4 linked regions of the Methanococcus vannielii SB genome follow. Each later gene encodes a partner of the first gene's protein in a complex. Links are inferred from orthologs where the notes say so. Each region holds a gene or a part of one and is shown on either strand. Other genes may lie near its edges. The genes, in order: MEVAN_RS03245, MEVAN_RS05645, MEVAN_RS06580 and MEVAN_RS07355.

Evidence for each region.
Region 2: MEVAN_RS03245 (region 1) and MEVAN_RS05645 share a complex: the UniProt entries of both Methanocaldococcus jannaschii proteins name them as parts of the RNA polymerase complex. The link is inferred for Methanococcus vannielii SB from one-to-one orthologs.
Region 3: MEVAN_RS03245 (region 1) and MEVAN_RS06580 share a complex: the UniProt entries of both Methanocaldococcus jannaschii proteins name them as parts of the RNA polymerase complex. The link is inferred for Methanococcus vannielii SB from one-to-one orthologs.
Region 4: MEVAN_RS03245 (region 1) and MEVAN_RS07355 share a complex: the UniProt entries of both Methanocaldococcus jannaschii proteins name them as parts of the RNA polymerase complex. The link is inferred for Methanococcus vannielii SB from one-to-one orthologs.

The regions. Positions count from the first base shown.
Region 1 is NC_009634.1:686,846-689,726, forward strand. The notes cover bases 57-2,861. They hold MEVAN_RS03245 (DNA-directed RNA polymerase subunit D), read left to right. Parts: upstream 57-1,067; coding sequence 1,068-1,655; downstream 1,656-2,861. Other genes in these bases: MEVAN_RS03230 (30S ribosomal protein S13), read left to right, coding at 57-113; MEVAN_RS03235 (30S ribosomal protein S4), read left to right, coding at 135-671; MEVAN_RS03240 (30S ribosomal protein S11), read left to right, coding at 681-1,055; MEVAN_RS03250 (50S ribosomal protein L18e), read left to right, coding at 1,736-2,098; MEVAN_RS03255 (50S ribosomal protein L13), read left to right, coding at 2,119-2,532. Outside these bases: more of MEVAN_RS03230, read left to right, coding at 1-56; more of MEVAN_RS03260, read left to right, coding at 2,862-2,881. UniProt on the Methanocaldococcus jannaschii protein: DNA-dependent RNA polymerase (RNAP) catalyzes the transcription of DNA into RNA using the four ribonucleoside triphosphates as substrates.
Region 2 is NC_009634.1:1,116,739-1,119,777, reverse strand. The notes cover bases 36-2,998. They hold MEVAN_RS05645 (RNA polymerase Rpb4 family protein), read left to right. Parts: upstream 36-1,336; coding sequence 1,337-1,660; downstream 1,661-2,998. Other genes in these bases: MEVAN_RS05635 (glycosyltransferase family 4 protein), read left to right, coding at 2,361-2,998; MEVAN_RS05640 (DUF655 domain-containing protein), read left to right, coding at 1,761-2,336; MEVAN_RS05650 (50S ribosomal protein L21e), read left to right, coding at 993-1,286; MEVAN_RS05655 (tRNA pseudouridine(54/55) synthase Pus10), read left to right, coding at 36-907. Also shown: more of MEVAN_RS05655, read left to right, coding at 1-35; more of MEVAN_RS05635, read left to right, coding at 2,999-3,039. UniProt on the Methanocaldococcus jannaschii protein: DNA-dependent RNA polymerase (RNAP) catalyzes the transcription of DNA into RNA using the four ribonucleoside triphosphates as substrates. This subunit is less well bound than the others.
Region 3 is NC_009634.1:1,299,359-1,302,406, reverse strand. Bases 1-2,972 are described here. They hold MEVAN_RS06580 (DNA-directed RNA polymerase subunit L), read left to right. Parts: upstream 1-1,328; coding sequence 1,329-1,616; downstream 1,617-2,972. Other genes in these bases: MEVAN_RS06570 (50S ribosomal protein L10), read left to right, coding at 2,432-2,972; MEVAN_RS06575 (50S ribosomal protein L1), read left to right, coding at 1,778-2,419; MEVAN_RS06585 (DUF2067 family protein), read left to right, coding at 715-1,332; MEVAN_RS06590 (tyrosine--tRNA ligase), read right to left, coding at 1-537. In the rest of the region: more of MEVAN_RS06570, read left to right, coding at 2,973-3,048. UniProt on the Methanocaldococcus jannaschii protein: DNA-dependent RNA polymerase (RNAP) catalyzes the transcription of DNA into RNA using the four ribonucleoside triphosphates as substrates.
Region 4 is NC_009634.1:1,455,492-1,458,522, forward strand. Bases 29-2,983 are described here. They hold MEVAN_RS07355 (DNA-directed RNA polymerase), read left to right. Parts: upstream 29-1,200; coding sequence 1,201-1,767; downstream 1,768-2,983. Other genes in these bases: MEVAN_RS07350 (dihydroorotate dehydrogenase), read left to right, coding at 68-982; spt4 (transcription elongation factor subunit Spt4), read left to right, coding at 1,842-2,018; MEVAN_RS07365 (GTP-dependent dephospho-CoA kinase family protein), read left to right, coding at 2,040-2,516; MEVAN_RS07370 (30S ribosomal protein S24e), read left to right, coding at 2,521-2,823; MEVAN_RS07375 (30S ribosomal protein S27ae), read left to right, coding at 2,825-2,983. In the rest of the region: more of MEVAN_RS07375, read left to right, coding at 2,984-3,031. UniProt on the Methanocaldococcus jannaschii protein: DNA-dependent RNA polymerase (RNAP) catalyzes the transcription of DNA into RNA using the four ribonucleoside triphosphates as substrates.

The sequences.
Region 1 (2,881 bases):
AGATCAGATGCTATAGAGGTATCAGACACGAGTTAAGATTACCATGTAGAGGACAGAGAACCAGAGGTTCTTTCAGAAAAGGAAGTACAATGGGAGTTAAGAGGAAGAAGTAAAAAAAGTAAAAAGGTGAAAAAATGGGAGATCCAAGAAGATTAGGTAAAAAATACGACACACCTAACCATCCATGGATTGGGGAAAGAATCCAGAAGGAAAGAGAAATTAGCCATAAATATGGCTTGGTTAACAAAAAAGAACTCTGGAAGATGGAAACCCAATTAAGAAATTACAGAAGACAAGCAAGAAAATTGATCAGCGACACAACCACGCAAGGTGGAAAAGAAGCTGTTCAGTTATTCAATGTTTTAAAAAGATACGCTATCTTGGTTGAACAAGAGCCTACTCTTGACCATATTCTTTCATTAAACATTGAAAGTATTCTTGAAAGAAGATTACAAACACTGGTATACAGAAAAGGCCTTGCTAAAACAGCTAAACAGGCAAGACAGCTCATTGTTCACGGGCACATTGCAGTAAATGGAAGACGAGTTACTTCCCCTTCATACTTAGTTTCAGTTTCTGAAAATAATGCAATAGGATACGTGCCTAACTCACCAATGGCTTTAGAGAACCACCCTGAAAGAACTACCGCAGTAAGCGAGGAAAATCAATAAGGTGATTAAATGAGTCAAAAATGGGGATTAGTACACATATATGCATCCTACAACAACACAATACTCCACGTTACGGATGTAACAGGAGCAGAAACCATCGCTAAAGTTTCAGGCGGTATGATCGTGAGAAACCAAAGGGACGAATCATCACCATATGCTGCAATGCAAGCTGCATTCAAGATTGCAGAATTGATGAGAGATAAAGGAATTGACCAAGTTCACGTAAAAGTCAGAGCAGCAGGCGGTCAAAAGTCCAAAAATCCTGGACCTGGTGCACAAGCTGCTATCAGGGCATTATCAAGGGCAGGCATTAAAATCGGTAGAATCGAAGACGCTACACCAATTCCTCACGACGGTACTACGCCAAAAAGAAAGAACAGATAATTGGTGATTTTTTTGATAAAAAATATCCAAAAAGAGAAAAAGAAAACTGGGGAAATTGTTAAAGTGGAATTAAAAGCCCCATTATCTTTTTCCAGTGCATTGAGAAGATTAATGATTTCGGAAGTTCCTACATATGCTATTGAAAATGTATACTTCTATGAAAACACGTCTTCGATGTACGATGAAGTTCTCGCACACAGACTTGGTTTGATACCTGTAAAGGGAGTTCCCGTCAGTGGAGATGAAGTTGTCGTATTTACCCTGTCTAAGGAAGGACCATGTACCGTATATTCATCAGATTTAAAATCTGAAGCTGGTGAAATTGCTTTTGAAAATATTCCGATAGTAAAATTAGCTGAAGGCCAAAAACTAGAATTTGAAGCCGAAGCTCTTGTTGGTACTGGTAAATTTCATGCAAAGTGGCAACCTTGTAATGTGGTTTACAAACAGATATCAAATGACGAAGTGGAATTTACGATTGAGTCATTCGGAAACATGGACGCGGAAGATATAATAAGATCTTCGCTTGAAATTTTAAAAAACAAAGCGGAAATTTTTTTATCCGAACTAGAAGGTCACGAATTAAATGCTGACAACTAAATTTTCACTAATTATCTTAAACTATCAAAATGTTAGTTTTGAAACGAGTGAGAAATGTATTATATCATTCGGGTGAAATTATGAGAAAAACAATGGCTACAAACCCAAAAACTACTGAATTGATTCAAACATTAAAACAAGAATCGTTCAAAAATAGTGCACCAATCTGGAAAGATGTTGCTAAAAAATTATCCAAACCAGCTAGAAAGAAAATTGAAGTAAATGTGAGTAAAATCAACAGATATGCTTCAGAAGGTAATGTAATCTTAGTTCCTGGCAAAGTATTAGGGGCAGGTTCATTAAAGACAAAAGTAACTGTTGCAGCATTTTCATTTTCAGAGACTGCAAAGTCTGCAATTGAATCAGTTGGTGGAAAATGCTTATCAATTGAACAAATTATCGCTGAAAACCCAAAAGGGTCCAAAGTAATTATTATGGCCTAATTAAACATTAAGGTGGAAGTATGGTTGTTGTAAACGCTGAAAATGCGGTTGTTGGAAGACTGGCATCATACGTTGCAAAAGTTGCATTAAGTGGAGAAGAAGTTACAATTGTAAACGCTGAAAAAGCGATTATAACTGGAAACAGAGATTTTATCTTCCAAAAGTATACGCAGTTAAGAGAACGAAAAAGTATCTCAAATCCTAATAGAATGGGTCCAAAATTCCCTAGAAGACCTGATGCAATTATCAGAAGAATCATTAGAGGAATGCTCCCATATAAAAAGGATAGAGGAGTAAACGCATTTAAAAGTATAAAAGTTGAAGTTGGAGTTCCAGAAGGAATTTCTATCGACATTAGCTTAGGTAGTGCGCCAAATACTATCAAATACGTAACAGTTGGAGAATTAAGCCAATACTTAGGTGCTAAATTCTAATTGAGGTGAAAGTGTGAAGGTAGTCCACACCGTAGGTAAAAGGAGAACCGCAATTGCAAGAGCTACTGCAACAGAAGGAAGCGGTAAAATAAGAATTAATAAAAAACCATTAGAATTAATGGAACCTAAATACATCAAAATGAAGTTAATGGAACCTGTAATATTAGCGGGTGAAATATTAGGCAGTATTGATGTAGATGTAGATGTTAAAGGCGGTGGAACTGTAAGCCAAATGGATGCTGCAAGAACCGCTTTAGGTAAAGCAATTATTGAATTTACCGGAAAAATGGAATTAAAAGAAATGTTCTTAAGCTACGACAGAACTTTGCTTGTAAGTGATGCAAGAAGA
Region 2 (3,039 bases), 430 kb from region 1 along the record:
GATTGAAACACCATTCATGGAAAGTATAAGGCAGGAATTTGGTCGGGAACTTGGAAAAATTGTAACACCCATTCTTAAAAGAAGAGTTGATAAGGAAAACCCTGACATTGTTATAATGGTTAATCCATATAACCAAAAAGTTACGCTTCAGGTAAATCCTATTTTTATTAAGGGCAGGTATAAAAAACTCGTCAGGGGAATTCCACAAAGTCACTGGCACTGCAGGACCTGTAAAGGAAGAGGCTGTGAAAAATGTAACTTCACTGGAAAACAGTACCAAACTTCAGTCGAAGAAATTATTGCAGAACCGTTCATGGAAATTATGAAAGGAAGTTCTGAAGCACTTCACGGCGCTGGAAGGGAAGATATCGATGTTAGAATGCTTGGAAATGGAAGGCCCTTTGTAATTGAAATAAAAGAACCAAAAGTTAGAACAGTAAATTTAAAAAAAATGTCTGAAAAAGTAAATTCTTCCAAAATGGTTGAAATAACTGATTTAGAGTATGGGAATAAAAAAGATGTTCACTTTTTTAAAAATGAACCGCATAAAAAAACATACCTTGCAAAAGTTGAGTGTGATGAAAAGGTTTCCAAAGAAGAAGTCTTAAACCTCGTTCAAAAGCTTGAAAATTTAGTAATTGACCAAAGAACGCCTGATAGGGTAGCCCATAGAAGGGCCGACCTTGTACGTGTACGTAAGGTATATAAAGCTTGGCCACATATACTTGATGATTATAACTTCGAACTTAAGATCTTCTGCGATGGCGGATTATACATCAAAGAGCTCATAAGTAGTGACGAAGGAAGAACTTCGCCTTCTGTTTCGGAATTACTCGATAAAAAGTGCATCTGTAAGTTTTTAGACGTTTTGGATGTTCACGATTATGAGGATGTAGAAAATATCTAAAACAGAAATAGTTATATATTGGTAGTGGAAAATAAGATAGACACTATGCCAATTATTTTTGTGAAACACATTAGGAGGAATAATTATGCAAAAAAGTGAAGGATTTAGAAGTAAAACAAGATACAAACTTTCAAAACACCCTAGACAAAAAGGATTGTTCCCTTTAACTAGGGCATTAAAATGCTACACTGAAGGAGATACCGTTCACGTTGTAATCGACCCTTCAGTACAGAAAGGAATGCCTCACCCTAAATTCCACGGTAAAACTGGAACAGTCGTATCTCAAAGAGGAAGAGCTTTCTTAGTTAGAGTTAAAGATGGTGGAAAATACAAAGACATCATTGCAAGACCGCAACACCTAAGAGAGTCTAAGCTTTAATTATTTTTAAGATATTCTTTTTTTTAGAATAATCTATTTTGAGGGAGATTATGATTGGAAAGGAAGTTATTTCCGAAAAACACACCACAATTGCCAATGCACTTGAAATTATGAGTGAACGGGCAAATTTTGATGAACTATCGTATGAACACGGGTGTGCATTAGATTACTTGCAGAAGTTTTCAAAACTGAATAAAAAAGATGCAGAATCAATGCTAGCTCAGCTTTTGAATCTCGGATTAACCGAAAAGATGGCAGTTAAAATAATAGATATTCTTCCAGAAAATGCGGAAGAGCTAAAAGTCGTTTTTTATAGGTCAGACCTTCCAGAAAATGCAGAAGACGTCTTAGACGTAATATGCAAGTTTAAATAACGCATTTTTACTATTTTGTTACTAAAACATTAATTTTTTATTAAATTAAGTCTATATTGATATATGATATTATAACTTAATACCGAAAAAAGGTGTATTTATGAGAGCGGGGCACGATAGAAATAAAAGAGAGTTTGAAGACTACGCATACGTTTTAGACTTCTTAGAATACGGCTACCCTGAAGACACAAGGCCGCTTCATCAGAAAAAACCTATCACACTTGCATTCGGTGAAAAACAGTTTGTGATGATGGAATTAACACTTAAAGATGGTAAAACCGTTGAACTTGCCGAAAAATTATATATTGGAAAAGGTAAGCGTGAAAAAGTCGAATTTGTGTCAAAAATGTTAAAATATGATAATTTAACCCCTACTGCAAAAACAGAACTGCTTTATGTCATAAAAGAAGCCGTTAAGTTTCAAGAAGAAAGATTTATAGAATTTTTAAATAATTGTGGCCCACTTACCCCTAGAATGCATTCTTTACAGTTGCTTCCAGGAATTGGGAAAACTTCAATGTGGAAGGTAATCGAGGAAAGGGAAGTAAGAAAGTTTGAAAATTTTAAGGATTTTGAAGAAAGGGTTAGAAAAAATATAATTGACCCAATTGCAAAAAGAATTGAAGAAGAAATCAAACAAGACCAAAAACACTACTTATTTGTAAAGTGGAAATAATTAATTTTTATTTTTGGTGTTATCTTGAAAATATTAATCCCTTCAATATATCATCCTTTTTTAGGCGGAATAACCGTACACGTTGAAAATTTAATTAAAAATTTAAGCAAGCTTGACGAATTTGAATTCCACATATTAAATTACAGTTCAAACTCTAAAAAATACTCTTTTGATAACGTTTTTGTTCATGATGTTCCTTATTTTAAATATTTAAGAGGCCCAAGTTACATTCTAAATGGGTATAAGGTGGGGGGGGAAATAATTACCAATGAAAAAATAGATTTAATTCATAGCCATTATGCTGCCCCACAGGGATTTTTAGGGTCACTTTTAGGAAAAAAATTTAATATATCAACTGTTTTAACACTCCATGGAAGCGATGTTTTAAGCCAGTCAAAATCTGCTTTTGGAAAATACTTTTTTAATTATGCTGTTTCAAACTCTAAAAAAATAATATGTGTTAGTGAATCATTAAAAAATCAGCTCAAATCCAAAAACGATTTAAATTCGCCATATTTAAAATCTGAAGTAATTTATAATGGTTTTGATGAAAATTTATTTAATCCTTCAAATATTGATGAAGATTACGGACTGTTTGTTGGATCATTAGTTAAACAAAAAGGATTATTTTACTTTTTAGAAGCTATTAAAGATGTAGATTTCAATTTTAAAATTGTAGGTTCTGGCCCCTTAAAATATAATA
Region 3 (3,048 bases), 610 kb from region 1 along the record:
TGAAAGCATATGGATTTTTCTCTGCTCCATTCCTCCGACTGCAACATCGACATTTAAATGTTTTATATCGTTTACCTGCATTAAAGGGTAGACTACGCTTGCAACTTTTGGGTTTTCATCTTCTCTTGCAATTACTTCCATACTCCTTTTTGCACGGTTTAGTGTTGTAGCAAGAGCTAATTTATATACATCGATAGTATATTCTTCATTTAATTGAAATTCGCTTCCGTAAACGTAATCTGCAATAAGGCCCATTGATTCAAATGCTTTTTTATTTTCTTCCCCTAATGCCCTTATTTCTTCCATCGTGCCTTTCTGGTTTAGGTAAGCATGTAAATCTGCGAGCAAAATAATTATTTTAAATCCTGCCTTTTGTAAATCTATCATTTTTTTTATTTGAAGATAGTGGCCCAAATGAATCTTTCCACTAGGTTCAAATCCGATGTATGCAATTTTTTCGCCTTCTTTTTTTAAAAGTTCATTCATTTCTTCAATTGACACTATTTCAGAAGTGTTTTTTAATATACTTTCTAACATATTTTCGCCTGATACTTGATATTCAAACATTTACAATTTTGTATATACGGTAGAAATAACAATATATAAGACTATATATAATGATTGTGTCTAAACAGTTTTTCATTATAATCTTATTAAATTAATATGATTTTATGAGAAATGATTTATGAGATGAGGGAATTTTTGGTGAGATAAGTGAAAAAAATAATTTCTATAAAGGGTACTGAAAAAGAAGTAATCGAAATATGTGAAAGAATATCAAAAATGGGCATAGATTATTCTTTTGATGCTAAAGCCAATTATTCGGAAAATAAAGCATATAATAGTGCACGAATAAAAATATTTGGTGAAGATAAGAATAAATTGGTTGAAGATTATAAAAATATTCTTTCAATAATTGAGCATGTCCATAATAAATATAATGTGGACGTAAAAGGGTTATATGAATACAAATTAAGTGATTTGAAATACCCTGTAAATAAAGACCTAGTTCTAGACACCCTAAGTGCACTTAAAATTAATTTTAAATATTTAAAAGATGAAAACGTAATCAAGTGTGAATTAAAAGTCGAAGAGTTAAATGACATTTTGAAAAACATACTCGAAATATATTCCGAACTAAACGTTTATAAACTCGGATCAAAACCTGTTAAAAATGTATTAGCGCTTGCTTCATATATTACAGGAAATGATGTTAACATATTACTTGAAAAAGGCCTAGAAAAAGAATTATTTCGGGAAGAAAACGAAAAAATCGTCCTGAATAAGGATATAGATTTAACAAGAAAAGAACTTTTGAGTGTGAAAAAATGAGTTATATTAATATTATTGAAAAAAGCGAAAATTCTATAGAATTGGAACTTGTTAACGATGATCATTCATTAAGTAATGCATTAAAAGAATCATTGCTTTCAAAAAAAGGAGTTGTAATTGCATCTTATGGTGTAGAACATCCAGTTTTACACCCTGAAACAGGAAGATATATCTCAAACCCAACATTAGTCCTAAAAACTGAAGGGGTACTTGCAGAAAAAGTTTTAAAAGAAGCTTTAAGGGACATAATTGACCTTTGTAGTAATTGTTTAGAAGAATTATAACCTTTATACCCAACTACGATTCTTATAAAAAAATATCATTTATAAACTCTTTTTTAAGTATATTTAAACCTCAGTAACTTATTTATAATATGTAACAATAGTACGTATGCTCCATGTATAGATCGCATTGGTGCGGTTAAATAATTACAGGAGGCAACAACATGGACAGTGCACAAATACAAAAAGCAGTGAAGGAGGCTCGAACTCTCGCTAAGCCGCGAAACTTCACACAGTCCGTTGATCTTATTGTAAACTTGAAAGAGTTAGATCTTACAAGACCTGAAAACAGGTTGAAAGAACAGATCGTCTTACCTAGCGGAAAAGGTAAGGACACTAAGATCGCTGTGATTGCAAAAGGTGACTTAGCGGCACAGGCAGCAGAAATGGGCCTCACTGTAATAAGACAGGAAGAATTAGAAGAATTAGGTAAAAATAAAAAAGCAGCTAAAAGAATTGCTAACGAGCACGGATTCTTTATTGCTCAAGCAGACATGATGCCATTGGTAGGTAAATCATTAGGTCCAGTTCTAGGCCCTAGGGGTAAAATGCCACAACCAGTGCCTGGAAATGCAAATTTGGCTCCATTGGTTGCTAGATTCAAAAAAACAGTAGCCATAAATACAAGGGATAAATCGTTATTCCAAGTATACATTGGAACTGAAGCTATGAGTGATGAAGAAATCGCTGCAAATGCGGAAGCAATTTTAAACGTAGTGGCTAAAAAATACGAAAAAGGCCTCTACCACGTAAAGAGTGCATTTACAAAACTCACTATGGGTGCAGCAGCCCCCATATCAAAATAAGGGGTTGAAAGTATGATCGACGCAAAATCAGAGCATAAAATTGCCCCTTGGAAAATTGAAGAAGTTAATGCATTAAAAGAATTACTTAAAAGTGCGAATGTTATTGCATTAATTGACATGATGGAAGTTCCTGCAGTACAGCTCCAAGAAATTAGGGACAAAATCAGAGACCAAATGACATTAAAAATGTCAAGAAACACTTTGATTAAAAGAGCAGTTGAGGAAGTTGCTGAAGAAACTGGCAACCCTGAATTTGCTAAATTAGTAGATTACTTGGACAAAGGGGCGGCAATCGTTGTTACAGAAATGAATCCGTTCAAATTATTTAAAACACTTGAAGAAAGTAAAAGTCCTGCTCCAATAAAAGGAGGCGCTATTGCACCATGCGATATCGAAGTTAAATCCGGTTCAACTGGAATGCCACCGGGGCCATTTTTAAGTGAATTAAAGGCAGTTGGAATCCCGGCTGCAATCGATAAAGGTAAAATTGGAATTAAAGAAGACAAAGTCGTTGCAAAAGAAGGCGATGTAATATCACCTAAACTTGCAGTAGTACTTTCTGCATTAGGTATTAAACCAGTTACAGTTGGTTTGAACGTTCTCGGAGTTTACGAAGAAGGTGTAATCTA
Region 4 (3,031 bases), 770 kb from region 1 along the record:
ACTTTATTCTTTAGTTTTTTATATGTCCTTTTCTAAATATCTTTTAAAATATCTTGGAGATTTTAAAATGTTAAAAACAAAACTTTGGAACATCGAATTTAAAAATCCCGTGTTTTTAGCAGCGGGCGTTATGGGTGAAACTGGAAGCGCTCTAAAAAGAATGGCTAAAAATGGTGCAGGTGCAGTTTGCACTAAGTCTGTTGGAATTGAAAAAAAGGAAGGACATAAAAATCCAACAATGGTTGAAGTTGAAGGCGGATTTTTAAATGCAATGGGTTTACCAAACCCGGGAGTAGAAGAGTATATCTTAGAACTTGAACGGATAAAATCAGAAATGAAAAGAATGAATGTAAAAATTATTGGTTCAATATATGGTAAAAATGAAACCGAATTTCAAAAAGTTGCTGAAAATTTAATACCTCATGTAGACGTTTTAGAACTAAATATTTCATGCCCTCATGCAGGCGGAGGGTATGGTTCGTCAATTGGTCAAGATAAATGCCTTTCAAAAAATGTGGTTTCAGCAGTAAAAAGTGTTTCAGATATACCTGTTATCGTGAAATTAACGCCAAATGTAACTGATATAAAAGAAATTTCAAATTCTGTTGTAAATGCAGGAGCTGACGGAATAGTTGCAATAAATACCCTTGGCCCAGGAATGGTTATAGATATAGAATCAAAAAAACCAGTTTTAGCAAACAAATTTGGCGGAATGAGTGGAAAAGCAATAAAACCAATTGCAGTAAAGAATGTTTACGATATATGTTCAACAGTAGAAGTTCCAGTAATTGGCGTAGGGGGAATTACAACCGGATATGACGCTATTGAATTTATGATGGCAGGAGCGTCGGGAGTTCAGGTTGGAACTGGAGTCTATTATCGTGGATATGATATATTCCAAAAAATAAATCAGGAAATTGAAGAATTTTTGAAAAATCGGGATTTAAATTTAAAAGATATTATTGGAATTTCAAGAAAATAATGTATAGTTAAAAAAAAACAGTTAATTTGTAAAAAAATAGGTTAAATAGTATATATCTACGTTTCATCGGTTTTCCATAAAGTATATTTCTAATCCATAGATTTTATATATTAAAAACAAGATATATATACTGAAACTGTTTTACTATTTTGAGAAAACAATTTTTAATTATTTTAACTGTTTTACAACATTAATCAGGTATAATCCGAGGTGGTTATTTGTACAAAATTTTAACAATTTCTGATACCGTAAGAGTTCCGCCAAAAATGTTTGGAACGCCTTTAAACGATAACGTGAAAAGGGTTTTAATGGATAAATACGAAGGAATTCTCGATAAAGATGTAGGATACGTTCTTTCAATAGTTGACATAAATCAGGTAAGTGATGGAAGCATTATATATGGGGACGGTGCAGCTTATCACGAAACAAAATTTGACGTTCTTACATACGTTCCAGAACTTCACGAGGTTGTTGAAGGGGAAATCGTTGACGTTGTTGAATTCGGTGCTTTTATTAGGCTTGGGCCCCTTGACGGTTTAATCCACATTTCGCAGATTATGGATGATTTTGTAAGTTTTGACCCAAAAAGAGAAGCAATTATTGGGAAAGAAACAGGTAAAGTTTTAGAAAAGGGAGATTTTGTAAGGGCAAGAATTGTTGCAGTAAGCTTAAAAGAAGAAAAAAAGAGAGGAAGCAAAATTGCACTTACAATGAGACAACAAAGCCTTGGAAAATTAGAATGGCTTGAAGAACAGGTAGTAAAAAATAAAAAGGAAAAAAATTAGTCAATAATTAGTTATTTTTTACTTTCAATATCTAATGTACTTATTCTGATTTTTTATTTAACGAGGTGAATTGAATGAAGGCATGTTTAAGATGCAAATACGTCACAAAGGACGATACTTGCCCAATATGTGGATTTGATACTTCCGAAAACGTGAAAGGTCTTTTAATTGTTTTAGATCCGAATAATTCAGAAGTAGCAAAAAAAGCAAGAATTGATATTAAAGGAAAATATGTTCTTAGTGTTAAATAATTTTTACATATCGTGAAAATCATGTATATACTCACGGATAAGGTTGCAACCGAGTTAAAAAAGCCTTTTGGAAAAGTATATAAGGAACTTAACAGTATAGAAGGAAAGGTTATTTCTATTGGTGATGTTACTACAAAACATCTTTTATCTAATGGTATTGTACCAGACTTATCAATTTTAGACTTTAAAACTAAGAGAAACGTGCCTGTTGAAATACCTCATAAATTTAAAACTGTTTTTGAGGTTTATAATCCTCCAGGATATATTTCTGATGAAGCCATAGAAAGAATTAAATACCTTTCCACCATAGATGATAGAGACATGGCTTTAATCGTTAAGGGTGAAGAAGACTTACTTACACTTCCTGTAATAAAGTATTTCCCCGAGGATACCTCAGTCATTTATGGACAGCCTGACGAAGGCATGGTAGTTTTAAAGATTACAAAAGAACTGAAACAGAAAATCGAAAAACTTCTAAAAGATATGGAAGAACGGTGATATGATGGACATAAAGATTATCTCAGACAAAAATAACCCGTTATTACACAGAAGGGAAGTAAAATTCTTAGCTACGTTTGACGGCGCTACACCTTCAATTAAAGATGTAAAAGTTAAACTAGTAGCAATTTTAAACGCTAAAAAAGAAATGCTTGTAATTGACACATTAGACCAAGAATTTGGTAAATTGGAAGCAAAAGGCTACGCAAAAATCTACGAAGATGAAAAAATCATGAATACCGTAGAGAAAAAATCCGTTTTGGAAAAAAACAAACTTGAAGAAGCAGCAGAAGTAGCGGAGGAATAATATGGCAGCAGCTAAAGGTAAAAAAGGCGCAAAAGCACCAAGTACAAAAAAATCAGACTACTATAAAGTAGAAGGAAACAGTGTAACAAGAACGAAAAAAGCATGCCCTAAATGTGGTGCAGGTGTATTCATGGCTGAACACTTAAACAGATACGCATGCGGAAAGTGCGGATTTTTAGAATACAAAAAGAATGAAAAAACTGAAGAA